DNA from 3 places in the Helicovermis profundi genome. Region 3 is predicted to be linked to each of the others. Evidence: predicted binding sites of a transcription regulator. Region 3 holds the regulator's gene; each other region holds the start of a gene.
What was found. Region 3 encodes HrcA, which represses chaperone genes, less so after heat shock. Its sites were predicted from a motif close to TTAGCACTCNNNNNNNNNGAGTGCTAA; they were not measured.
Positions count from the first base shown of each region.

Region 1: the regulator HrcA is predicted to act here: its motif matches at 5,222-5,248, upstream of clpB (ATP-dependent chaperone ClpB).
Region 2: the regulator HrcA is predicted to act here: its motif matches at 1,834-1,860, upstream of htpG (molecular chaperone HtpG).

Region 1 covers NZ_AP028654.1:385,198-392,283, reverse strand. The annotation lists gene AACH12_RS01650 (aminotransferase) at 1-470, opposite strand, end outside; gene AACH12_RS01645 (hypothetical protein) at 467-721, opposite strand; gene AACH12_RS01640 (MFS transporter) at 1,131-2,366, opposite strand; gene clpB (ATP-dependent chaperone ClpB) at 2,599-5,193, opposite strand; tRNA gene AACH12_RS01630 (tRNA-Arg) at 5,535-5,610, opposite strand; gene AACH12_RS01625 (response regulator) at 5,701-6,099, opposite strand; gene AACH12_RS01620 (PAS domain-containing hybrid sensor histidine kinase/response regulator) at 6,101-7,086, opposite strand, start outside.
Region 2 covers NZ_AP028654.1:1,642,595-1,649,680, forward strand. The annotation lists gene htpG (molecular chaperone HtpG) at 1-1,766, opposite strand, end outside; gene purB (adenylosuccinate lyase) at 2,109-3,539, opposite strand; gene AACH12_RS07210 (hypothetical protein) at 3,680-4,027, opposite strand; gene AACH12_RS07215 (IS110 family RNA-guided transposase) at 4,377-5,681, shown strand; gene AACH12_RS07220 (stage V sporulation protein S) at 5,869-6,132, opposite strand; gene AACH12_RS07225 (stage V sporulation protein S) at 6,151-6,411, opposite strand; gene AACH12_RS07230 (formate--tetrahydrofolate ligase) at 7,035-7,086, opposite strand, start outside.
Region 3 covers NZ_AP028654.1:2,264,451-2,271,536, forward strand. The annotation lists gene dnaK (molecular chaperone DnaK) at 12-1,838, opposite strand; gene grpE (nucleotide exchange factor GrpE) at 1,879-2,487, opposite strand; gene hrcA (heat-inducible transcriptional repressor HrcA) at 2,501-3,529, opposite strand; gene AACH12_RS10195 (HD-GYP domain-containing protein) at 3,646-4,737, opposite strand; gene hemW (radical SAM family heme chaperone HemW) at 4,771-5,916, opposite strand; gene lepA (translation elongation factor 4) at 6,042-7,086, opposite strand, start outside.

The DNA.
Region 1 (7,086 bases), 1.2 Mb from region 3:
CAAATTAGTTTAGTATTATCATTTACCAATGATTTTAATTCTTCTAAATTCGGCAAAAAATTATTTTCGAATTTCAATTGAAGAATTTTTACGTCAGCACCATAAGCTTCAGGTATAGAATAATGTTGCTGATAAGTTGGAAGCACTGAAATAACTCTATCACCCGCTTTTACTAATGCAAATATAGTAAGTGCATTCGCTCCAATTGCCCCATGTGAAACAGTAATTTGATTTGCTTTTACCTTTTTATAAAGTGACTGTATTCCTTCAATTAATTTAGGTGAACCTTCTATATCACCATAACTCAATTGTATTTCTAAAATATGATCAATTATTTCTTCTCTTTTAGAAGCAATATCAAGAAGTTCATTAACAGTCATAGAATTAACACAAGTTTCAGCTAAATTATATTTACAATTATTTTCATATAAATTCATCCATATTTCTACACCAAAATCTTTAATTTTCATAGCAAATTTTTTTCTTTGTTTTCACCAAACCAGGATACTAATTTAAGACCAAAAATATCAACATCTTTCAAAAGTCCTGATTTTATATCCATATCTGATACACCCGGATTGAATTCATGAAACACCATAGGGAATAATTCAGTTTTCCTTTCTGCTTTTAATACATAAACATTTTCAATAGCTTTAAGTACCATTTTCATTTCCAACACTTCTTTTAAAACTTCATGATTTAATACTTTTAATTTAAACATTTTTCCTCCTTTTATTTCATTAAATATTCAGTTAATTTTAAATTCATATTTTTTTATTTACATTAAGTATATCTTGAAAAAATAAAAACTACACAACTATAAAATTGTGTAGCATTTGATATTTGTACACCCAGAGGAATTTGAACCCCCGACGCCTAGATTTGTTTAGTTCATTACTCGTTGTATTCTTTAACGCCCTATAACATGTGATTTATCATAATGTTTAGCTATAAGTGTACACTATAAAATTACATACGTATTGAGAACTTATTAGGGAAAATTAAGGGAAATGTTTTTATTTTCTCGTATACTTTTATCTAAATCATTCACAGTCATTTAATCATAATATAATTATAATTTCAACGTATTGATTTCACTATCTTTCAAATCAGTCTTATCATAAATTTCATCAAATTAATTTCTCATCAACTCGAACTATCGCTTTATTTATATTGATATTTTTGAATTCTCTACTATTACTTATAATAAAATATCCAAATAGAAATACTCCAACTAAGAATATTACGCTGAAAGTCATATTAATCTTTTGTAAGAAAGTACCAATAAACATGCCAAGGCTTGGTGAAAGTAATATAATTGTGTCAATACCACCTAAAATTTTTCCCCTATCTTTATCATCGAGTGAGGATACTGTGTGACTAAATAATGGCTGTGTTAATGAATCGGAAAAGCCATACATAGAAAAACCAAGCACAATAATAATTGATTCATCAATAAAATTAACTACCACAATACTTATTATGCATCCTATCATGCTAAATTTGAATAGTAATGAAATATTATTTCCAAACTTAACTACTAATATTAATCCAATAATTTCGCCAACAGCAATTCCCGCCTTTATAAATCCTAAAAAAAGAGCACTATTGATTTTCGACGATAAAATAACTGGTAATATATAAGGTATATAGCCATAAGCTAAGTTCAGAACAAACATTAATATTACAAATTGTTTTAAAAACTTCACTTTAAATATTGCAGTAAATGCAACTTTAACTTCTGAAATGAGAGTATTATAAATCGAACTAAATTCTTTGATTTTCAATTTTTCTTTCTCTTTTATTACATAAATCTTATCTGACTTAATCTGGTATACTAATACAATAGCTATGATAAAAGTTAGTATATCTATAGAAAAAATCAACGACTGCGACATATACGTAATCATTAATCCTACAATTACAGAGCCTCCAATACTTAGCACCTTTACAATAACAGAATAACTAGATTGAAATTTAATAAACAGTGATTCTTCAAAAATCTCTGCACTAATAGCTACATAGCCTCGCCTAAATATTTCATTATTAATGTCATTTATCAAGATAAAAAATATACCAATCCATAGAGTACTCAATTCAAATCGCAAGAATAAAAACAAAGCACTTATAACAACAACTGAACTGATATTCGAAATAATCATTAGTAATTTTTTACTGTAACGGTCTATCAATATTCCAATAAACATAGATAATAAGGCGCGAAATAGAATTGATCCACCAATTAAGTAGACAGCATTCATTACATCACCCGAATTAACAGTTATTGACCAAACGATAAACAAATCAAATAGGATGTCTCCAAAACTATTTATAATAATAGCGCTTAAAAGCTTTATGTAATTCATATCTTTCACTAATTTTACCTCCATAAAAACACTTAATTTCCTAACATATCCACTATAAATTATAAATTAAAATTTTACTTTAAGCAATTTTATAAACTGATAATTCATTTAAAAAAAACTTTTAAATTTTACACAAATACTATTACATGTTCTTTTCTAAATTAAAAATGATCTCCTAAATATAAAATTATTAATTTATATTTAGGAGATCTAAATTTTCAAACTTAGTTTTTTAACTTATAATTAATTCGTTTTCTTCTACATCTATTACCAAATCTTTTCCTTCTTTAATTTCACCTTTTATTATACTTTTTGCAAGTATGGTTTCAACATTTTTTTGTATATATCGTTTCAGAGGACGCGCTCCATAATGAATATCGAAAGCTGATTTAACAATAAATTCTACAGCCTTTTCTGTTATTTTTATTGAAGAAAATTTTTCACTTAATCTTTTACTTAATTCATTTACAATTAATTTTATTATATCTTTTATTTCATTTTTATTAAGTGGTTTGTACAAAATTATATCATCTAGTCTATTTAAAAATTCTGGTTTAAAATTAATCTTTAATAAATTATCTATTTCAGTCCTTGTAAATTCACTAATAATTCCATCTTCTTTAATTTCATTTAATAGTATATCTGATCCTATATTTGATGTCATTATAATTATAGTGTTTTTAAAACTTACTTGTCTTCCTTTTGAATCTGTAATTCGTCCATCATCTAATACTTGAAGCAAAATATTAAATACATCATGGTGTGCTTTTTCAATTTCATCAAACAAAATAACAGAATATGGTTTTCTTCTAACTTTTTCCGTTAATTGTCCACCTTCTTCATATCCAACATATCCTGGAGGTGCTCCTATTAGTTTAGAGACAGAATGTTTCTCCATATATTCGCTCATATCAATCCTTATCAAAGCGTTTTCATCATCAAATAAAACTTCAGCCAGCGACTTAGCAAGTTCTGTTTTTCCAACACCCGTAGGTCCGATAAAAATAAAACTTCCAATTGGTTTTCCTAAATCCTTTACTCCAGCGCGCGACCTAATTATTGCATCTGTAACTTTACTTACAGCTTCATTTTGTCCAATAACTCTTTTATGAAGTTCTCTATCTAGATTTAGTAATTTTTCTATTTCTCCTTCTACCAATTTTTCAAGTGGTATTCCTGTCCACTTTGATACTATTCCAGCAATTTCTTCTGAAGTAACTGTCTCTCTAATAATCTTATCTTCATCGCTTTTTTCACTAATAGCATCATTAATTTCACTAAGTTCTTTTTCAAGTTTTGGTAAATCTCCATATTTTAGCTGTGCTGCTCTCTCAAGGTTGTATTCTCTTTCTGCCTTATTTATTTTATTATTTATATCATCAATTTGCGCTTTTATTTCATTTACTTTATCTACTTTACTTTTCTCATTTTCCCATAAAACTTTTTTACTATTAAATTCTTCTTTTAAATTAGCAAGTTCCTTTTGAACTTTTTTTAATTTTTCTTTAGAAACCTTATCCTTCTCTTTCTTAAGCGCAGCCTCTTCAATTTCAAGTCTAATAATATATCTTGAAATATCATCTAATTCTATAGGCATAGATTCTATTTCAGTCTTTACTAAAGCACATGCTTCATCTATAAGATCTATTGCTTTATCAGGCAAAAATCTATCTGAAATATATCGATCTGAAAGCATAGCCGCTTGGACCAAAGCCTGATCACTTATTGTAACCTTATGATATATTTCATATCTTTCTTTTATTCCTCTTAAAATAGTAATTGTATCCTCAACACTAGGTTCGTCAACAATAACTGGCTGAAATCTTCTTTCTAATGCATTATCTTTTTCAATATATTTTTTATATTCATTTAATGTAGTTGCTCCAATACAATGAAGTTCCCCTCTAGCAAGTAATGGTTTAAGCATGTTTCCTGCATCAAGTGCACCATCCGTCTTACCTGCTCCTACTATGGTATGAAGTTCATCAATAAATAAAATTATTTGACCATCACTATTCTTTATTTCATCTAATACCGCTTTTAATCTTTCTTCAAATTCTCCTCTAAATTTAGCTCCAGCTACAAGAGAACCCATATTTAAGGAGAAAATTTTTTTATTTTTTAAACTTTCTGGGACATCGCCTTTTACAATCCTTTGAGCAAGCCCTTCTGCAATAGCAGTCTTACCAACACCAGCTTCTCCTATTAATACAGGATTATTTTTATTTTTTCTTGATAATATTCTAATAGTTCTTCTAATTTCCTCATCTCTTCCTATCACTGGATCAATTTTATTTTTTTTCGCTTCATCCACTAAATCCATTCCATATTTACTAAGAACATTATAAGTATCTTCAGGATTTAAAGAATCTACATTCCTTTTACCTCTTATATCTTTTAATATATCCATTACTCTATCTTTAGTAATATTGTATTTTTTATAAATTTCTTTCAATAAAGGATTTTTGCTTTCACTTATTTCTATAGAAGACATAAAAATATGTTCTACGCTAACATATTGATCCTTTAATCTATTAGCTAATTTTTCAGATTTCATCAAAAGTCTATTACCATCATTAGAGAGATAAATTTGCTCTGTAGATGAAACCTTTGTTTTTTTACTTATTATATTTTCTATATCATTTTTTATTAAATTTAATTCAACATCTAACTTTCTCAAAATTTGTGAAATTAAACCCTTATCATTTTCAAGTAAGGCATATATAATATGTTCTGAATCTATGACTGGGTTGCTATACTCATCAGCTATAAATTGAGCTTTGTTTAGAGCTTCTAAAGAATTTTTTGTAAATTTATTTTGATCCATCTTATTCACCTCTTATTATTTTTATATTTTAGCACTCTGTGTCATCGAGTGCTAATTCTTACTTATAGAATAACACTTTTAAAAGATAATTCAATAGAATTCATATTTTTTTTACAAAAAATTAAAAAGTCTAAATATATTATCATCTAAAAAAAATTACCAAGGAAAAAATATAATAATACAACCAAATACCGTCTTCATCCATATTATAAAGTAAAAAGAGAAAATATCTTTATTTCTGAAAAAATTGTGCGTAGATTAATGTTAGATTGCAGTCTGCTAGTAAAATATAAACAAAAAATAAAAAAATACACAATATAAAATTGTGTATTCCTTTAAATTGGTACACCCAGAGGGATTCGAACCCCCGACGCCTAGATTCGAAGTCTAGCACTCTATCCACTGAGCTATGGGTGCCTAACAAACTAATTATAACAAACCAAAACTTTTGGTCAAGTTTTTTAGCATTATTTCATAAGTTTATTTGCTATTAACTTATTTATTCCTTTAGATATCTATCAGTCCAAGGTTTCTCATAACACTGACAAATTTTTCAGTATCTATCGGCTTTACTGCATAAGCTTCAGATCCATTTTCATATGAATTAAACACACTTTCTGTACTATTTAAAGCAGTAGTCATAATTATTTTTGATTTGTTTTTTTCACTTATTTCATTTTTTTCTTCAATTTCTCTAATCATCTTTAGTACCTCTACTCCGTCAAGCTTTGGCATCATGATATCTAAACAAATTAAATCATAATATTTTTTTTCTTCTATTGCCATTATAAATACCTCTAGCGTTTCGTAACCGTCAATTGTTATATCACACTCACCATACTTAGATAAGAATTTATATAAAAATTTTCTGCTAACGTAATCATCTTCTGCAATTAATATTTTCATATTAGTCCTCACTTTCAAACATTTCATTAAACTCGTGAATCATTTTACTAAAATAAAGTTGTACATTAACTATATCTTCTTTTCTTGAATATAATTTTACTTTTAAAATATTATTTTTTACTTTTTTAAGATTATAATTAGAAGCTAAATTATTAATATAGTGAGATAATTTTTCGATTTCTAAAAAATTTCTGCTTTCTATATTCTTTTCTAGTAAATTCACATAAGGATTGAATTTGGAATAATATTCTTTTGAATTAAGAGTATAATTTGTATTAAAGCTTTTCATCATATTATTCAAAACATTATTCTTATTTTTTTTATTTAAATTTCTATCTATAACCTTATAGAATTCTCTAATAGATATGGGTTTTGATATATAATCATTCATGCCATTTTTTATAAATTTCTCTTTATCTCCTTTAGCTGCATATGCAGTTAAAGCAATTATAGGTGTATTAATTTTAAATTTTTCTCTAATAATTCTAGTGGTTTCCATTCCATCTAGTTCAGGCATTTGTATATCCATTAATATAATATCAAATTTGTTTTCTGTAATTAATTCTAATGCTTCAAGTCCATTATTGGCTATAACAACATTATTTTTTTGTTTCTTTAGTATTTTTTCAGCTAATATTTGATTTATTTTATCATCTTCTACCAATAAAATATTAATATTATTTACATCATCTGATATATCTTCTTCTTCAATTTCACTATTTATAACATAGCTCTTATCAAATTCAACTTCAAAATGAAAAGCACTACCTTTTCCAACTTCAGAATCAAAATATATTTTCCCACCTAGTATTTCTACTAATTCTTTGGAAATGGTGAGTCCAAGACCTGTTCCTCCAAACTTCCTTGTGATTGAACCATCTGCTTGTGAAAAACTAGAAAATATTAAATTATAGTTTGTTTTTGATATTCCGATTCCAGTATCATAAACACTAAATTTTATTCTTTGTTTACTTTCCTCATCTAAGA
Region 2 (7,086 bases), 620 kb from region 3:
TCCATTAATTCTTTATTTTCTTCATAATTACTATTAATTAAGAAGTCCACAAGTTTGTTGTTTTTATTAAGGACTAATTCTTCATTTGAAGGAAACATATTAGGATCAATTCCTGAATTACCATACATTTTAAGCATATCTTGCATCCTTCTATTCTCTTCAGATAATACAATCATAGCTGATACTTCGTTCGATTTAAAACTTTCAACTTTTAATTTCATTTCTTCTTTATTTAATGCACTTTTGAAAACATTAGATAATTCTTCAGTTATTTTTATTGTTTCTTCAGTATCACTCTCAATTTGAGCATCAGTAAGAACATCACTTAAATCTGCATCAACTCTAATAAATTTAACTTTATCATTCTTAGACTCTAATAATGAAACAAATGGTGGATCAATTGAATGATTAAGAATTAAAACATCAATACCATGTTCTTTAAGTAATTCAATATAATGAGCTTGCTGAACAATATCAGTTGTATAATATACTTTGTTTTCCAATTTGCCAGCATGTAAATCTAAATACTCACTTATCGTAACAAAATTTCCACTTTTATTTTTGTAAAGCATAATTTCTTCAACTTTTTTTGCGAATTTTTCATCTTTTAATGAACCATATTTTATAAAAGGACTAATATCATCAAAGAATTTTTCATATGAAAGCCTGTCAGTTTTAAACATACCACTAAGTTTATCAGAAACTTTCTTTGAGATGTAGTCAGAAATTTTCTTAACGAATCCGTCATTTTGTAAAAAACTTCTTGAAACATTTAGAGGTAAATCGGGGCAATCAATAACGCCTTTTAATAGTAGTAAAAATTCTGGTATAACTTCCTTAATGTTATTTGCAACAAAAACTTGGTTGTTATACAATTTTATTTGCCCTTCAAGTGTATCAAATTCAGTGTTTAATTTAGGAAAATACAAAATACCTTTTAAATTAAATGGATAATCCATATTTAAATGAATCCAAAATAATGGTTCCTTAAAATCTTTGAATGTATCTTTGTAAAATTCTTTATATTCTTCATCTGTACATTCATTCGGTTTTTTAACATAAAGTGGCTGTGTAACGTTAATTGCCTTGGGATCTTCAATAATTACATTTCCATCTTCATCTTTATTAGGCTCTTTGCCAACAACTTCTAAATAAATTGGAAAAGGCATAAATGAACAATATTTTTCAATTGTACTTCTTAAAGTGTATTCATCTAAGAAACTTTTTCCCTCATCTGAAACAAATAATGTAATCTCAGTTCCTCTACTTTCTTTTGTTCCATCTGCTATTTCAAATTCTGTACCACCTTCACAAGTCCAAAGTGCACTTTCACTATTTTCAACATATGATTTAGTATTAATTTGAACTCTTTCAGCTACCATAAACGCTGAATAAAAACCAAGTCCAAAATGACCTATAATTTGCTCTTTATCACCTTTATCCTTGTATTTTTCAAGAAAATCTTCAGCTCCTGAAAAAGCAATTTGATTAATATACTTTTTAATTTCTTCAGCAGTCATTCCAATACCATTATCGATAATTTTAATTGTTTTATTTTCTTTATCAAGGATAATTTTTACGCTAAATTCATTATCTTCTAAAGAAATTTCTCCTAAAGAATTTAATCTTGTAAGTTTAGTAATAGCATCACATGCATTCGAAACAAGCTCTCTGACAAATATATCATGATCAGAATACAACCATTTTTTAATAATTGGAAAAATATTTTCACTATGAATTGATAAACTTCCTTTTTCTTTACTCAAAATAATCACTCCTTATTTTTTTTTCTAACAATATATTAACTCAATATTTTTCTATTGTCAATACTTTTTAGCACTCACTAAGACAGAATGCTAACAATTCCTATTAAAGATTCTTTTTCATAAATTAATTTCTAAGATTCAGAGGGAGTTTTTACTCCCACTGAATCTTAGAAAACATAATCTAGGGCCTTTTTAGAGTCCTTTATCCCCCCACTTTTTTTAGAAGTGGGAGGATTATAACTCTAAGGCATCGGATAAAATATAAAAAAACTTTGAAGTAGAATCTTATAAATTTAAGTTTCTACTTCAAAGTTTTAATTCAATTTATCTTAAAATTAATTATTATACATTTAATTCAACATCTTCTCCAAGTACATCAGCATTTTCTTTGAGTATTGGATCAATTTCTGAAATTATAAATTCTTCTACTTGCTCTGATGCTCTTCCAATATAAAGCGATGGCTCTGCAATTTTTTTAAGTTCACTTAATGTTAAATCAAACTTAGTATCATTTGCAATTCTTTCAAGCAAATCATTATCTTTTCCTTCTACTTTAACTTTACTACCAGCATCCATAGAATGAACTCTAATAAGCTCATGTAACTCTTGTCTATCTCCACCTTTTTTTACCGCTTCCATCATTATATTTTCAGTCATCATAAAAGGTAATTCAGCATCTAAATGTTTTTTTATTACTTTTTCATATACAACCATATTTGTAGCTATATTGTTTGCAATATCAAGTGATGCATCTATCGCTAAAAAACTCTCTGCTAAGGTAAGTCTTCTATTTGCCGAGTCATCTAGTGTTCTTTCAAACCACTGCGTTGCTGCTACTAACTGAGGACTCATTGTACTAGAAATAACAAACTTACATAGCGAAGAAATCCTTTCACTTCTCATTGGATTTCTCTTATAAGCCATTGCCGAAGAGCCAATTTGGTTCTTTCCAAAAGGTTCTTCTAATTCCTTTAAATTTTGAAGTAATCTAATATCGTTTGTCATTTTATGAAGTGATTGAGCGATTCCACCAACTACATTTATAACTCTAGAATCAATTTTTCTTGTATATGTTTGTCCTGTAACTGCCAAACTATCTTTAAAACCAAATTCTTTTGCAATAAATGTATCAAGTTTTTTTACTTTATCATGATCATTATTAAAAAGTTTTAAATAACTAGCCTGTGTTCCTGTAGTTCCTTTAACACCTCTAAGCATCAAAGTATTTGATACATAAACTAAATCATTGTAATCCATAACTAAGTCAATCATCCATAGAGTTGCTCTTTTCCCAACTGTTGTTATTTGAGCTGGCTGAAAATGTGTATATCCTAGTGTTGGAACATCCCTATATTTTATTGAAAAATCTTTTAATTTATATAAAAGATTTGCAATTTTTCCTTTTATTAATTCAAGAGCATCTTTTAAAACAATAATATCAGTATTATCTCCAACGAAAGCACTAGTAGCACCCAAATGAATTATACCTTTAGCCTTTGGACATACATCACCATATGCATGAACATGTGCCATTACATCATGTCTTAATCTCTTTTCATGCTTCTTTGCCACTTCAAAGTCTATATTATATATATTTTCTTCAAGTTCTTTGATTTGCTCATCTGTAATATTTAAGCCTAATTCTTTTTCAGCTTTAGCAAGTGCTGTCCAAAGTTTTCTCCAAGTGCTAAATTTCATTTTAGGAGAAAAAATATACGTCATTTTATCACTTGCATATCTCTCAATTAGAGGATTTTGATATTTGCTATACATATTTACACATCCTTATTAAAATATACGAACTATTTTAAGTTTTTTTAAATATAAGTTCGAAATAATTATATAATATATTTTGTATAACTTCAATAGAAATATATTTTTTTCTATTGCATTAAAAACCTTAATAAATTATATCATTTGATATGAAATTTTGGCTTTTGTTTATTCATTAATTTATCATTTTCTTTGTCTTCTACCAAACTAGTAATTTTAGCAACTTGATTTTTAAAATCATTTATTTTTTTCATTTCATCATCAACTAATTTGGATTTTAAATCAAGCCTACCTTCTCTAAGCCATTTATTTATATATTTTCTTTTAACATTTGTATTTTCTATAACTTCATTTATTGTTGCATTTCTATTTTCACTAATATACTCCTTCACAGAATTAAATAACGATTCTATACAAACATTACAAATAGACAGGTTAGCATCTGCAAAAAAAGGGTTTTTACAACTTTCACATATTCTTTCATCCATATTAATCTCCTTGTATAATTAGGTTAGAAATATTGCTTAAGTTTCTTGCGAATATTCTTACCTAATTCATTTATATTGTTTGTGATTAAAAATAAGTTCAACCACTTAACATACTGTAATTTTTCTATTATAGTTATCTCATAAAGAGTATATGCGTCTTCTCCTTGAATGACTCATTTCTTGAGTTTATATTCGTAACAAAGCTTGCATTATTGTGAGATTCTTTGATTTAGCTGGTTGAATTTCTCTTTGATCATAAATATTATTAGAGAATTATTCGTGTCACTTACAAGGTTAATTGACTCACTAATTATTGTTACTCTTTATTATTTTAAATGGGGGTTATTTTATGTCTAACTATTACCATTTGCCTGTTGTAGGCATTGATGTTGCTGCTAATTTTTCAGTAGTTACTGCTTTAAAACCTAATGGCGACGTATTCCGTAAGAACCTTAAAATTAGCCATACACTTGGGGGCTTCAATAAACTTCTTCTTTTTCTACAAAAAATTGAAGAAGAGTTTAACGATAGTCCCAAAGTATTTTGCGAATCCACGGGAATATATCATCTTACTCTTCTTCATTTTCTTGTTAAAAATCAGATTGATATACATGTAATAAATCCTCTGATAACTAATTCTAACAAGAATTCGAACATAAGAAAAGTAAAAACTGATAAATTAGATTCTCTTTCCATCGCAAAAATTTGTAAATTTGATAATGTAAAGACTTCAACATTCACTAGTGAGGAGTTTTTACACCTTAAACTCCTAGTTCGTGAGTATTACAAAGTTGTTGATTTAAAGGCAAATTTGAAAAAAACTTTCTCAAATAATATTTATATTAACTATCCAGGACTTCAAAATGCATTTGCTAATATAACAGGTAAGACACCTTTAATATTTATTAGAAAATATCCAACACCTAAACATCTTCTTAACGCTGAGCCCAAAGTTGTTATTGAACTTCTAACAAAGTCATCAAGACGTGGTTCTAGTTGGGCTAATAATAAATATAACAAACTTATAAAAATCGCTAATAGTGCCAATATCATTGGTATTACTCCCTTGCTTTTTGAATCTAAAGTAATACGTTTTAGCGAAAGTTTTGATTTTTATACAAATCAACTTAGAAATATTGTAGATGAAATTCACCAATATATTGACAATGCCTCTTTTGGAGAAGTATTTAAACAAAATATTAATCTTCTTAAAAGTTTCAAAGGTCTTGGTGATATAACTGCAATTACTTTGTTAGTTGAAATGGGTGATATTAATAATTTTTCTAAGCCTCAACAACTTGTAGCTTTTTTCGGTGTAGATCCTAGCGTTAATCAATCTGGCAATTTTAGCGGTGATCGCAATAAAATGTCCAAACGTGGTACTGCTATAGGTAGAAGAGCTTTGTACACAGTCGCTCTTGCTTCAATACGTACAAGTAAAAATAAAAAGCCAATAAATCTTGTTTTGTATGAATATTATCACATAGCCCTTGATAAGAAAAAGAAAAAAGTTAAACTTGTAGCTGTTATGAATAAACTACTTCGCTATATTTTTTCAATACTAAAAAATCAAAAACCATATGAAGTTAGAAATCCACTCGTCCACAAAAGGATGTTTTTAGAATCTAAACTTCATAATCCTGTTGCTGCTTAATAAATATTTTTACAGTAAATAATATTGAATGTTCATTTTTACTCGAGCATTATTTAGTATGCTCATTTTTAATAAGAACTTTTTTTATTAAATTACTTGACTATTACTAGCTGGTCTTTTTAACTAAAAAATATAGCCAATTTTATAACTCTTTTAGAGTATCAGCTATATTAAATGAGAAATTATTCTATTTTTTCGGTCGTACAATTAATCTAATCGCTGTACGCTCTTCACCTTCAATTTCTATATTTGTAAATGCTGGCGTGCAAATTAAATCTATTCCAGAAGGTGAAACAAATCCTCTTGCAATTGCAATTGCTTTAATAGATTGATTTACTGCTCCTGCACCAATTGCTTGAATTTCAGCCTCACCATACTCACGAATAACACCTGCTAATGCACCTGCAACTGAATTAGGATTAGAGTGTGACGAAACTTTTAAAATCTCCATAATTTCCTCCTTTTATATTTAATTTGGAAAAACTATTAATTTAATCGCAGTTCTTTCCTCGCCATCAATAACAATATCAGCAAATGCCGGTACACAAACTAAATCAATACCGCTAGGAGCTACAAAACCTCTTGCAATTGCAATTGCCTTAATCGCTTGATTAATTGCACCTGCACCAACTGCTTGCATTTCTGCTGATCCATGTTCTCTTATAACCCCGGCTAAAGCTCCCGCAACTGAATTAGGATTAGACTTTGAAGACACTTTAAGAATTTCCATTTTAAATCCCCCTTTTACATTAAAAACTAGAATCCTTAGTATAATGAGTACTATAATTATGTTTTTCTATACAACTTACTAATACCCTTTATTTTTTTGAATATTCGAACAAATTGAAGTGGTGCAAAAAAAACAAATTAAAACACCTTGTAAGCTTGCTTACAAAAGGAGTTTTAATTTGTTTTTTTTATAGTGAGTGAAACTAAGCGACAAGGCGAATGGTAGCCTGCAAAGCAGGTGAATTCGACGGTGCACCACTTTATATACTTTTACAAAACCAAGAAAACACCTTATAAGAAAGCTTACAAAAGGAGTTTTAATTTGTTTTTTTTATCCGATGCCTTAGAATTCTAATATTTTCACTAATTATAGTGAAAATAAAGAATTCTAGAAGGCCCTGGATTATGTTTTTTAAGGTTCGGCGGGAAAAATACCCTCCGAAACCAAGAAATTCATTTATAGTAAGTGAAACTAAGCGACAAGTCGAATGGTAACAATCGAAGATTGTTATTTGGCGCTGCACCACTTTAATTAGCTATGCAAAAAAATACAAGGCAAATTCACCTATTCTGAGGTAAGTCACCTTGTATTTTTTTATTTATTTAATATAATTATGTTTATCTTTAGAATAAGCCGATAATTTCTCCGCTCTTTAATATATCCATCTTTGTTGCT
Region 3 (7,086 bases):
TTTAAAAAATATTAATCTACTACTTCATAATCTGCATCTTCAACATCATCATTTGGAGCTTCGCCGCCGCCATTTGCTTGATTAGCTGCTGCTTCATCAGTTGCTTGTTGCTGATATATTTTTTGTGCGATTGGACTAAATGCTTCAGTAAGTTCTTCAACGCCTTTCTTAATTGCTTCTCCATCTTCACTTTCCATAAGTTTTTTAAGTTCTTCAATTTTTTCTTCAACTTTAACTTTTTCAGCTTCTTCTACTTTATCAGCTTGCTCTTTTAAAGTTTTTTCTGTTTCATAAATTAATGAATCAGCACTATTTTTAGCTTCTATTTTTTCTTTCATTTTTTTATCTTCTTCAGCAAATTCTTCAGCTTCTTTTACTTTTCTTTCAATTTCCTCTTCACTTAAGTTAGTCGATGCAGTGATTGTAATATGTTGCATTTTTCCAGTTCCCATATCTTTAGCACTTACATGTACAATTCCATTTGCATCTATATCAAAAGTAACTTCAATTTGAGGAATTCCACGTCTAGCTGGAGCAATTCCATCTAATTGGAATCTTCCCATTGTTGAATTGTCCTTTGCCATTGGTCTTTCACCTTGAAGAACATGTATATCTACAGCAGTTTGATTATCAGCAGCAGTTGAGAATATTTGACTCTTCTTAGTAGGAATAGTTGTATTTCTTTCAATTAATTTAGTAAATACACTTCCCATAGTTTCAATGCCAAGAGAAAGTGGAGTTACGTCTAAAAGAAGAACATCTTTAACATCTCCAGAAAGTACACCACCTTGTATTGCAGCACCAAGAGCAACACACTCATCAGGATTTACTCCTTTGTGAGGATCTTTGTTTGTTAATTTTTTTACTAAGGCTTGAACTGCAGGTATCCTTGTTGAACCTCCAACTAAAATAACTTGATCAATTTCATTAGCAGTAACTCCAGCATCTTTCATAGCTTTTTTAATTGGCTCTTCTGTTGCAGTAACTAAACTTGAAGTAAGTTGATCAAATTTAGCTCTTGTAAGATCCATATTTAAATGAACTGGTCCATTTGCAGTTGCAGTAATAAAAGGCAAGTTAATATTTGTTGATTGAGTAGTTGACAACTCTTTTTTAGCTTTTTCTGCAGCTTCTTTTAATCTTTGAAGTGACATTTTATCATTTCTTAAATCAATTCCATTCTCTTTATTAAATGCAGTTGCAAGATAATCAATTATTTTATTATCAAAGTCATCTCCACCTAAATGATTATTACCATTAGTAGCTAAAACTTCAAATACTCCATCACCAATTTCTAATATAGAAACGTCAAATGTTCCACCACCAAGATCATAAACCATAATTTTTTGTTGCTTTTCAGTCTTATCCATACCATATGATAATGAAGCAGCGGTAGGTTCATTTATAATTCTTTTTACTTCAAGTCCTGCAATTTTACCAGCATCTTTAGTTGCTTGTCTTTGAGCATCTGTAAAGTAAGCCGGAACAGTTATAACTGCTTCAGTAACTTTTTCTCCTAAATACGCTTCAGCATCTGCTTTTAATTTAGCAAGTATCATTGCCGAAATATCTTGAGGAGAATGCTTAATACCATCTATTTCAACATGATAATCTTTACCCATTTCTCTTTTAATTGAACTGATTGTTCTATCTGGATTAGTGATTGCTTGTCTTTTGGCAGTTTCACCAACTAATCTTTCACCATTTTTTGTAAATGCAACTATTGAAGGTGTAGTTCTATTTCCCTCTGCATTAGCGATAACTGTTGATTCTCCACCTTCTAATACTGCAACACATGAATTTGTAGTTCCTAAGTCAATACCAATAATTTTAGCCATTTTTATTTCCTCCTTATGTTTTAATTTCCTTTTTAATTAATTAACAAGATACTTTTACCATTGAATGTCTAATCACTTTACCATTCATTTCATATCCCTTTTGAAATTCTTCAATAACAATATCCGCCTCAACACCTTCTTTTTCTTCTGTCATAACAGCATGGTGCTTATCATGATCAAAAGGAGTATTAAGTGCTTTTACTTCTTTAACTCCATTTTTATCTAAAAAGTCCATAAGACTTTTTTTAATTAATTCAATTCCTTCAAGCAATGCTGGATTTTCTTCAAGGTCAATACTAGAAAAACCTCTTTCAAAATTATCTACAACTGGAAGAAGATCTACAAATAATTTTTCGTTGGCATATTTATAAATATCTGCTTTTTCTGTAGTAGCACGTCTTCTAAAATTTTGATACTCCGCATTTAGTCTCAAAAAGCTATCTTTTGTTTCGGCAAGTTCTTTTTTTAGTTTATCAACTTCTGAAAGTTCCTGATCATTTTCTTTAGTGTTTTTTTCTATTTCTTCATCAATCTTTTCTTCGCTTAATTTCTCAGCTTCGTCAATTTCCTTAGCTTCATTCTCTAAGGAATTTTTCAATTCTTCTTCAAGAATTTCTTCTTTTATCTTTTCATTTTTTTTACTTGTCAAATTCTACACCTCTTTATAAATATATTCCAGAGAAAATTTCAGATAAAGTTTCTCTTATATAATCTACAACACTGATAACAATATCATAATTCATTCTTTTAGGACCAATAACACCAATCTTGCCAATGTATTCTCCATTAAATTTATATGAAGTTGCTACCATACTACAATCACTAAATTCCTTAATGGAAAGTTCTGAACCAATTTTGACAGAAATACTTTCTGAAACATCTGCAAACAATTCATATAAATCTTTTTTGTTTTCAAAAATATTAAGCAAAACACTTGCCTCTTCAATACTTTTAAACTCTGGAGAATTAAATAAATTACCTGTTCCATTAACATAAAGTTCAACTTCATCCATTTCTCTAAAAATATCTCTCATAATAGGAACCAAATAATCAATAAAATTTGAATACTCAGGAAACTCTTTCTTTAAATTATTTACAAGTTTTATATTTATTTCTTCAATAGTAATTCCTTTAAGCAATTTAAGAAGAGAATCATTAACAATATCAAGCACTTCTTGAGAAATTCCATTTAAAAGTATTGGCAAACTTTTGTAAGTTCCTGAATCGGATACAAAAATCATAAGAACTTTTGAATCACTTATTCTTACAAACTTCATGTTTTTTAGCCTACTTTTATTGAACTGGGGCATTGATACTATACCAACATATCCTGTTAGATCTGATAAAAGCTGGACAGTTTGATTTATTATATCATCCGCTTCAATAACCTTATTTAATAGAAGCTCTCTTATAATATTTCTTTTTTCTCTAGCTATTATAATATCCTTATCCATTAAATTATCAACATACAATCTATATCCTCTATCAGAAGGAATACGACCAGATGATGTGTGGGGCTGAAGTAAATAACCAAGTTCTTCAAGATCAGCCATCTCATTTCTAATAGTTGCTGAGCTAATACCAAGAGGATATTTTTTTGCAATCGTTCTTGATCCAACCGGGTGAGCAGTATTGATAAAATCATCAATAATAACTTGAAGTATTTTCATTTTTCTTTCGCTATTTTTCATATCTTCACCTCTATCAGCACTCTTCGTATTCGAGTGCTAACACCTTACACTAATAAGATACCATCACAAATAAAATTTGTCAACGGTATCAATATAAATATTTTGTAAAGAAATTGTTAAAAGTCAAGTTCAATTACATTTTCAACAAATATAGTTCTTTCGTCTATTAAATCAAGGTCATATGATTTCTTTAAATCATCCTTATCAATTATTCTGACAAGTGGTCTGCTAGGGTATTCTCTCCTATACTTCACCACTATAGCTTCTCTATTATCAGAGAGTTTAACACCACTTCCTGGAGGATATATACAGATATTTTCAACAAAATGTCTATATATATTTCTATCGAGTTTAAAAACTGCATCTGTCATCAGTATCTCAAGAGCTTTATACATTGGGATTCTCTTTCTGTATACTCTGTCATTTGTAATTGCATCAAAAATATCACATAGAGTTACAATTCTAACAAACTCTGGTATATCTTTAGATTCGATTCCACTAGGGTAACCTGATCCATCAAGTTTTTCGTGATGTTTTATTATTATTTGTTTAACATAGGCTGATAAAGCTACATCCTTTTTTACTATTTCAAAACCATATTTTGCATGATTCTTAATTTCATCAAATTCATCATCAGTAAGGGGTTCTTTTTTATTAATAAGTTCATTTTTCACATTGATTTTACCGATATCATGAAGCAGTGCCCCTATTGCTATTTGCTCAATCATCTTATAATTATATTTTAATGATTTTGACGTAAGTATAGAAAGGATTGCAACATTTACACTATGCTTATATGTATACATATCCGTTCCCATAAGTTCTGTAACTGAATAAAGTACATCTTTATTACTCATAATATTTTCAATAAGTGCTTTTACAAGATCTTGAACTATTTTAAATGTTTCAAGTGGTACAAAGCCTGAAACATTTTTATTTTTATCACCAAAAATAGCATCGTCCATTACTTTTTTCATCGAGGTTACAAACTTAGCCATATGTTCTTCATCAACAACATTATTAATTTCAATTCCTTTTGAAATTTCATCGTCAATATAAATAAAATAAATATCATGTTCAAATATTTTATCTATCAGCCCTTTAGTTAATTTTACCCCTTTTCCAAGAAGTAGATTTCCATTTTCTGAAAAAATTGGCCTACCAACAAATTGTCCGATTTTTACTTTAGATGTACTTAATAATCTCATTTCATCACCTACATATGTTATAGTATAAAATTTTTACTCTGGAATAAATTCGACAAATACTTGATTTGATATATCTATTCCTAATTTTGTTAAATATATTTTATTATTTTCATGTATGATTAACTGCTTTTTTTTAAGTGTTTCTATTTTATCAAAATACTTTACTTTAAAATCAATTCCAAACTCTTCATTAATACTTACAATATCTATTCCTTTATTAAGCCTAAGCCCCAAAATAATTTTCTCATATAGGGATTCTTCTTTATTTATATATTCTTCGTTCTCTACGCTAATAATACCTTTTTCAATATTTTTTTTATATACTTCTATATTTGAAACATTATTAAATCTTTTTTCATTAACTAAACTACTACTCGATAAACCTAAGCCCAAATACTCATCTCTTTCCCAGTATAGCAAATTATGTTTTGACTCATAATTTACTTTAGCAAAATTACTGATTTCATATTGATAGTATCCATTTTCTTTTAAATATTCTACTATATAATGATACATTTCTCTCTCAATTTCTTCCGAAGGAAGAATTAATAGATCTTTTTCATCCATATTATATAACTTTGTTCCTTTTTCAAGTTTCAAACTATATACAGAAATGTGTTTTGGTTCAATTGATACAATTTTTTTTATATCATTTTTTACATCCTCTAAAGTTTGTTCTGGAAGCCCAATAATAAGATCAATACTAATATTATCTAATCCTTTAGATTTGATTAAATTAAAGTTGTCTAAAAATTCTTCATAGCTATGAGTTCTACCTATTTTCTTCAAAATTTTATTTTTTGTACTTTGTAAGCCTAAAGATATCCTATTAATACCTATACTTAAATAGTCATCAATTTTTTTTTCATTTACTGTATTTGGGTTACATTCTATTGTAAATTCATCTAGATATTTTAAATTGAAATTAGATTTTAATACTTCATATAACTTAACTATAAATTTAGAATCAATAAAGCTAGGTGTTCCGCCTCCAATAAAAATGGTGTCTACTTTTTTATTATTATATTCATTTAAATTCCCATATAGCTTAATTTCACTATATAGACTTTTCATATAGCTATTTATCAATTCATCGTTTGCTTTAAATGAATTAAAATCACAATAATAACATTTGCTTTCACAAAATGGTATATGAATATATATTCCAAATTTTTTCATATATCCTCCAATTTAATACTATCTTCAAAAGGGCTTTGGAATTTTCCAAAGCCCTTATAGTTATACCCATTATTAATGAAATAAAACGATTATTTATCCAATGCCTAGCGTTCTAATATTCCAACTTATTTATCTTCATCAAATTTAAGGACTTCTAGAAAAGCTTGCTGCGGAACTTCTACAGAACCGAGTTGACGCATTTTTTTCTTTCCTTCCTTTTGTTTCTCTAATAATTTTTTCTTTCTAGAAATATCTCCCCCGTAACATTTGGCAAGTACATCTTTTCTAAGTGCCTTAATAGTTTCCCTTGCAATTACATTAGTTCCAATTGAAGCTTGAATTGGAATTACAAATTGATGTCTTGGTATAACTTCTCTAAGTTTGTTACATACTTGTCTTCCTCTTGAAACAGATTTACTCCTATGCACTATCATACAAAACGCATCAATTATTTCTTTATTGAGTAAAATTTCAAGTTTAACTAAATCCGACTCTCTATATTCTTTAAAATCATAATCTAATGAACCATACCCTCTAGTTTTTGATTTTAAAGCATCAAAAAAGTCGTATATAACTTCATTTAATGGTAATTCATAATGTAATTTAACTCTTTTCTCATCCAAATAATCCATAGATATCATATTGCCTCTACGGTTTTGACAAAGTTCCATTACATTACCAACATACTCATTTGGAATAAATATACTCGCATCTACAATTGGTTCTTCCATTTTTTCTATTGCACTTACACTCGGCATATTTGTTGGATTTTGAATAAATACAACCTTACCATCAGTTTTTGTAATCTTATATATAACACTTGGTGATGTTGCTATTAAGTCCAAATCAAACTCTCTATCTAAACGCTGCTGAATTATCTCTAAATGAAGTAATCCTAAAAATCCACATCTAAAGCCAAAGCCCAGCGCAACAGATGTTTCTGCTTCAAATGTAAGAGCAGCATCATTCAATCTTAATTTTTCAAGAGCATCTCTAATCTCATCATAACTTTCTCCTTCAGCAGGATATATTCCGCAGTACACCATCGGAGTCGCTTGTTTATATCCGGGAAGAGGTTCGCTTGTTGGACTTGAAAACGAAGTGATAGTATCACCAACTTTGCAATCACCAACATTTTTAATGGCCGCTGTAATATAACCTACATCGCCT